Regions from separate parts of the Rhizobium sp. CIAT894 genome, predicted to be linked through region 2. Evidence: riboswitches for the same ligand, from Rfam matches in the RefSeq annotation. Region 2 holds a riboswitch; the other holds the start of a gene.
What was found. A riboswitch is a leader RNA that binds a small molecule or an ion and turns the genes downstream of it on or off. The one in region 2 is predicted to bind thiamine pyrophosphate.

Region 1 (3,402 bases), on a different replicon from region 2:
TGCCGGCGCCGCCTGAGGGATCGGAGCCGGCGATGGAGAGGACGTTGCGGATCATGCGCGGGCCTTTCGGATTTCTGCGGCGATGCGGCGCGTCGCCGCTTCCGGGTCAGGCGTGCCGGAGATGGCGGAGACGACGGCAAGCCCGCTCGCGCCTGCGGCAAAGACGTCGGCCACATGCTCCGCCTTGAGTCCGCCGATAGCAACCGAGGGCACCGGCGAAGCCGCCACCAGAATGGCAAGACCGTCAAAGCCGATCGGCTGCTTGTGGTTGGCCTTGGTCGGGGTCGCAAACACCGGGCCGACGCCGGTATAGTCGACGACATCGGGATCGACGGCAGCGGCAAGCGCTGCGGTTTCGACCGACAGGCCGAGGATCATCCCGGGACCGATCATCGCCCGCGCGCTCACCGCATCCATGTCCTCCTGGCCGATATGCAGACCGTCGGCGCCGATGGCGATGGCCGCCTCGACGTCGTCGTTGACGATGAGGCGGGCGCCGGTGCCAACAAGCACCTGTTTCAAGGCTCGTCCGGTCTCGATCATTCCGGCCGTGCCGGCATGTTTGTCGCGCAGTTGCACCATCGTCGCGCCGCCCGCAACGGCAAGCCGCGCCGTCTCGACCATGCCGATCCCGGCGCAGAGATCGGGATCGAGGACGAGATAGAGCGAAAGGTCGAAACTCTTCATGCCGCCGATATCCTTGCCCGGGCATCGAGCGTTTCGGCATCGAGCGCGTTCAACGCGTCGAGGAAGCGCCATGCGAAGGAGCCGGGACCGGCCGCACCGAGCGCTGCCTCCTCGCCGGCGATGGCGAAGGTTGCGAGGGCGGCGACCGTCGCCCCGAACAGATCCTCGGGCACCGCGGCGGCAAAGGCGCCGACGAGGCAGGTGAGCGAGCAGCCGAGGGCAGTGACCTGCGGCATCAAGGTCGATCCGCCTGTTATGCGCACTGCCCGCTCGCCGTCGGTGACGAAATCGACGGCACCGGTGACGGCGACGATCGCCTGCTGCCGCTCGGCCAGCCATCGCGCCGAACCCTCGGCCTGCTCGACCGGATCGCGGCTATCGACGCCCTGGCCGCGGCTCTCGCCGCCGGCAAGCGCGATGATCTCGGAAGCGTTGCCGCGGATGATCGTGGGCTTGAGCGCCAGCAGACCGGCGACCGCGTCGCGGCGAAAGGCCGTGGCATAATGGGCGACCGGATCGAGCACCCAGGGTTTGCCGGCCGAGGTCGCCGCCTTCGCCGCCGCCTGCATGCCGTCGATCCATTGCGTCGACAGCGTGCCGATATTGACGGTCAGCGCGCTCGCGATGCCGGCGAACTCACCGGCTTCCTCAGCCGCATGCACCATGGCCGGCGAGGCGCCCGCGGCCAAGAGAACATTGGCGGCGATGTTCATGGCGACATAATTGGTGATGCACTGAACGAGCGGCGGCTTTTCGCGCATCGCCTTCAGCATGGCTCCTGGTGTGGTCCTGGTCTGCATGTGGCCCCTTTCAGGCGGGGGGCGGGCACGGGGCAATTCGTGCGGGCTAAGCCGCGACCCCGAGCGACTCCCTCCGCCGGCATTATCCGGTTCAGGTTCGAAGGGTGCTTCTCAGCCCGTCTGTCGACGGGCGCCCCTGTCTCTCATCGGGCTCTTTTTCGCAGAGAACGGGGCGGATGTCATCATCGAAAATGAGGGTCCGGTACTCTCCTTGCGGCTGCGCTTTAGGCGTGAACTTGCTGCTCAGGAATGCAATCCCGATCGCATCCTATCCGGCTAACTCAAATCATGAAGATCCGTCGTAATCGCCGCCCCGATCGAAAATTCCGAAAACCGCACCGTCAAACCACTGCGCTCCGGCGTGCAGGCCGTCGGCCCGACCTCATAGCGGTCTGCGGCCGGAAACGGCGCTAACCGCAACAGCGGCCAGCGGCGGCCGTCGCGGGAGGCCTGGATGCGCATTGCGCCGTTTGCGACGGTGACGCGGATGTGGAAATCTTCGAGGTCCTTGAAGGGCTGGGACACCGACCAGTCGGATCTGCCGTCGGTGACGACGGTGCTGAGGAAGGCTTCGCCGTCGGTGAATTCGACGCCGGTCTTTACCCAGCGTTTCTCGTCGAGGCGCACCATCAGGCCGGCTTGGTCGTAGAGGGTGCGGAATTCGCCCTGGACGCGGATTTGGGCGGTGAAGCTCTCGGTCGTGGGAAAAGCGAGGAAATGGCCGTTGTCGCGGGTGAAGCCGTAATGGGTTTCGCGCCAGAAATCGGTTTTCTCGTCGGTCGTCAGGGTGAGGCCGGTTTCGTCTGCGCGCCAACTGGCCGGCTCGTTCAGCCATTTTCCTTTGTTGAAATCGATGCTCATCCCGTTCTCTCGTTCCGTTGAAGCCTCACCGCAAGCAATCGCCTGACGTTGGCATATCACACCGCTTTCGCGCAGCGCAGCCAGCCGCAGCCGACGATGGTGTTTTTTCGACGTCGCGCTATCCGCGGCTGCATATTCCATCGCCCGCGCTTGACAGGATCGATCCAGTTCTTATTCTGTTACAAAAAGATGAATTGCATAATAATGGAACTAAACGGGAGCCGTCACATGAAAACACTGGTCGCATTCCTGCTCGGCACTGCGCTCGTCGCTTTGCCTTCCACCCTACTTGCCCAGGAAAAGGGCGGCGTTATCAATGTCGCGACGATCGGTGAACCGCCGACGCTCGATCCGATGTCTTCGACGGCCGATCTCGTCGGCATCGTCACCCAGCATATTTTCGAAACGCTCTACACGTTCGACAAGAGCTGGAACGTCACGCCGCTTCTGGCCGAAAGCCTGCCCGAGATCAGCGCCGACGGCAAAACCTATACGATCAGGCTCAGGACCGGCATCAAGTTCCACGACAATAGCGACATGACCTCGGATGATGTCGTCGCCTCGCTGAACCGCTGGATGAAGATCGCCTCGCGTGGCAAGCAGGTGGCCGGCTTCATCGACAAGATCACTGCTGGCGATGCCTCCACCGTCACCATCACGCTGAAGCAGCCCTATGCGCCGCTGACTTCGCTGCTTGCTTTCAACAATTCGGCCGCGATCATCATCCCCTCGGAAAAGCAGGACGAGCCGATGAAGGAATTCATCGGCACCGGTCCCTATATGCTGAAGGAGCGCAAGGCCGACCAGTATATCCAGCTCGTCCGCTTCGATGGCTACAAGTCCCGCGAAGGCGACAGCAATGGTTATGGCGGCGCCCGCCATCAATATCTCGATGAAATCCGCTTCGTGCCGGTGCCGGACCCGAACACTCGCGTCGAGGCCGCCATCTCCGGCCAGTATGATTATGTCGATTCGATCCCGGTCGAATCCTACGACAAGCTGAAGGCCTCCACCGCCTCGCAGCCGGTCATGCTCAAGCCCTTCGGTTATCCTG
Region 2 (3,402 bases):
ACGACGACATTGCGATTTTCGAACAGTCTGGGATGAAACACGAAGCCGTCCTCCTGGAGCATGACGCCGAAAAATGTGAGCGGTTTTCGGACGACATCATGCTCCAACTCTAGAATTTAGAACAGGATTCAGATTTAGGCCGACCCGGCCCAAAAATCATCCAGGTCTTTGGTTTTGATCGCAAAACTGCTGCGCACTTTTGCGCGACATGCCGAGCGGACAATGCCGCCGGTTGCGCCATTCGCCCTTAACATATGAGCGCGCCGGCCGAAAGAAAGGCGCGTATCGATCTTTCCGCGGGCGTTTGGTTCCGGCAAGGCCAGGCTTAGCTTTCGGCCTCCAGAAGCCGAGCCCCCGGCCCTTCTTTGCCGAGCCGGTCGCCGGGATTGCGCAGCGGACAGCTATCGACCGACAGGCAACCGCAGCCGATGCAGCCGGTCAGGCGGTCGCGCAGCAGGCTGAGCTGGCTGATTCGCGCGTCGAGATCGTCCTTCCAGCGGGCCGACAGCGTCTGCCAGTCGGTGGCCGTCGGCGTGCGTCCCTGCGGCAGCGATTCGAACGCGGCCTGGATTTCCGCAAGCGGAATGCCGACACGCTGCGCCACCTTGATGATCCCGAGCCGGCGAAGCACGTCGCGCCCGTAGCGGCGCTGGTTGCCACGGCTGCGAATGCTGGAGATCAGTCCCTTGGTTTCGTAAAAATGCAGCGCCGAGACGGCAAGGCCGCTGCGCTCAGCCACCTCGCCGACCGTCAGGAGCTTGCCGAGCGGCACTGTAGGAATTGTCTCCATCGCCTCTTGACCTCAAGATTAGTTGAGGTTTTATAACGCTTGCTCCAGCGGTCGTAAAGCCCAATCGCGAGAGGAGCAACGCATGAAAACATCCATCAGGCTGGCGGTGATCTACGGAAGTACGAGAAAGGGCCGCATCTGCGAGAGGGTGGTCAAATGGCTGACAGGGGAAAGCGCCCGCTTCCCGCAATTCGATATCGACATCATCGACCCGCTCGAATTTGCGCTGCCGTCCAGCCGTGAAACGGCGCATCCTGAAATCGACAGGCTCGCCGGGCGGCTCGGCATGGCCGACGCCTTCATCATCGTCACGCCGGAATATAATCACAGCTTCACCGCGTCGTTGAAATCGACCATCGATCTGTTTTTCGAGCCATGGCAGGGCAAGCCGGTCGCCTTCGTTTGTTACGGCGGCATATCGGGCGGCCTGCGCGCGGTCGAGCAGCTGCGCCTCGTCTTTGCCGAACTGCACGCCGTCACCATCCGCGATTCGGTCAGCTTTTCCGCGCCATGGAACCGCTTCGACGCGGCCGGACGGCTTCATGACCCGAGCGACGCCCTGCACGCGCTCGACCGGATGATGGCGCAGCTGGAATGGTGGACCCGGGCGCTGATTGCCGCGCGGAGCGATCGTCCCTATGCCGACATCGCTGCCTGAGGCAGAGGGCTGCGGTTCCGTTCCCGGCAGGTACGGAACCTCTGGGGACACCCGGACAGGACCTCCGTCCGGGTGTTTTCCCATCATGCCAGCCTCATCCCGGCCACGCGGACGGGTCGGCAATTTTGCGGTTGCGGGAAGAAAACCCCGGTGATAATTTCCGCGCCGATTAACAGGGGAGCTCCGTATCGCCGGGGCTGAGATGTGAGGCGCAAGCGTCCGGACCCTTCAAAGCTGATCTGGGTAATGCCAGCGGAGCGAGGTTCGGATGTTCTCAGGCGCACAAATATCACTCTATCCGATGTCCGGCAGTTTCGTCGGCATCATTCTCGATGCCATCAAGGCGCCCGATCCCTATCGCAACCGGCTGCGCATCGAGAGCGACGCTGAAATCGAACGCTGATGACATCGTCGCAACCATCGGATTCGCGCCTTGCCGCACTCCTCGCCGCTCTCATCCGGGGCATGCCCGCCTTTCTCGCCGGCTGCGCCTTTCTGGCGGCATGGGAAATCTATGTCGATCTCTCCGGCATCAAACCGTCGATCCTGCCGGCGCCTTCGCGCATCGTCATCCAGGGCTGGTTGAACCGCGAGGCGCTGATAGCGAACACCTGGCCGACGCTTGGGGCGACACTTGGCGGTTTCGCGCTGTCGCTTGCCTTCGCCTTCGCCGCGTCGATCCTCATGGATTTCATGCCCTTCATGCGCCGGGCGTTGCTGCCGGTCTTCATCGCCAGTCAGACCCTGCCGCTGGTGGCAATCGCCCCTCTTGTCGTCCTCTGGTTCGGTTTCGGTCTCGTGCCGAAGATCCTGCTGGTGGCGCTCGTCACCTTCTTTCCGCTGCTCGTCGCCCTGCTGCAGGGTTATGAATCGACCGACCGCGACATCGCCGAATTGCTGAACTCGATGAAGGCAAGCCGCTGGCGGATTTTCCGCCTGGCTCGGCTTCCCTCTGCGCTGCCCTATTTCTTCGCCGGCCTGAGGATCTCGATCACCTATGCCGTCGTCGGCGCGATCTTTGCCGAATATGCCGGTGCCGCCCGCGGCCTCGGCATTTATATTCTCAACGCCAAGAACAATTTCCGTCCCGACCTCGTGCTCGCCGCCGTCCTCGTCAGCGCCGTTCTGACACTCTGCCTTTTCGGGCTGACGCTGTTGATCGAGCGCCTCGTCATGCCCTGGCAGCCATCCGGGGAGCGGCGCCGATGAGCGATGCAATGGTTGAACTGCGCAAGATTTCGAAGTCCTTCGACGGCATGCAGGTTCTGGGCGATATTTCGCTCACCGTCGCGAACGGTGAGTTCGTTTCGATCGTCGGCCCATCCGGCTCCGGAAAATCGACGATATTGCGATTGCTGACGCAGGCGCTGCGTGCCGATTCCGGCGCCTTGCTTTTCAACGGCGCGCCGCTGGAACAGGCGCCGCATTCCTTCGCCTTCATGCCGCAGCGCGATGCGCTGATGCCCTGGCGCCGGATCATCGACAATGCGGCACTCGGCCTCGAGGTGCGGGGCATGAGCCGCCGGGCCGCCCGCGCCGCCGTGGCGTCGCTGTTCGAAAGTTTCGGTCTTGCCGGCTTCGAACGCCATTATCCCTCCGAACTATCGGGCGGCATGCGCCAGCGCGCCGCCCTGCTGCGCACCGTCGTGCAGAGCCAGGACATGCTGTTGCTCGACGAGCCTTTCGGCGCGCTCGACGCGCTGACCCGCATGCAGATTCAGGAATGGCTGCAGGGCATGTGGACCGAACACCGCTGGACGGCGCTGCTGATCACCCACGACGTCCGGGAAGCCGTATTCCTCTCCGACCGCATCTACGTGCTTTCGGCCCGTCCGGCGCGTATCATACGCGAATTCCACGTTCCTCTGCCCCGCCCGAGAAGCATTGCCGATCTCGGCTCGGCGGCGGCCCAGGCGATCGAAACCGAAATCCTGCAAACCCTGCTGCATCCGCT

Region 1: linked by a shared signal. The riboswitch ahead of thiM (hydroxyethylthiazole kinase) and the one ahead of RHEC894_RS20230 (HMP/thiamine-binding protein) in region 2 are both predicted to bind thiamine pyrophosphate.

What each region holds. Positions count from the first base shown of each region.
Region 1 is NZ_CP020951.1:315,782-319,183, forward strand. Features, by position in the region: gene thiD (bifunctional hydroxymethylpyrimidine kinase/phosphomethylpyrimidine kinase) at 1-55, opposite strand, end outside; gene thiE (thiamine phosphate synthase) at 52-687, opposite strand; gene thiM (hydroxyethylthiazole kinase) at 684-1,487, opposite strand; TPP riboswitch at 1,539-1,635, opposite strand; gene RHEC894_RS27880 (DUF1349 domain-containing protein) at 1,764-2,348, opposite strand; gene RHEC894_RS27885 (ABC transporter substrate-binding protein) at 2,577-3,402, shown strand, end outside.
Region 2 is NZ_CP020947.1:4,119,320-4,122,721, forward strand. Features, by position in the region: gene RHEC894_RS20210 (SDR family oxidoreductase) at 1-41, opposite strand, end outside; gene soxR (redox-sensitive transcriptional activator SoxR) at 326-790, opposite strand; gene RHEC894_RS20225 (NAD(P)H-dependent oxidoreductase) at 873-1,448, shown strand; TPP riboswitch at 1,613-1,726, shown strand; partial or broken gene RHEC894_RS20230 (HMP/thiamine-binding protein) at 1,717-1,833, shown strand; gene RHEC894_RS20235 (ABC transporter permease) at 1,851-2,657, shown strand; gene RHEC894_RS20240 (ABC transporter ATP-binding protein) at 2,654-3,402, shown strand, end outside.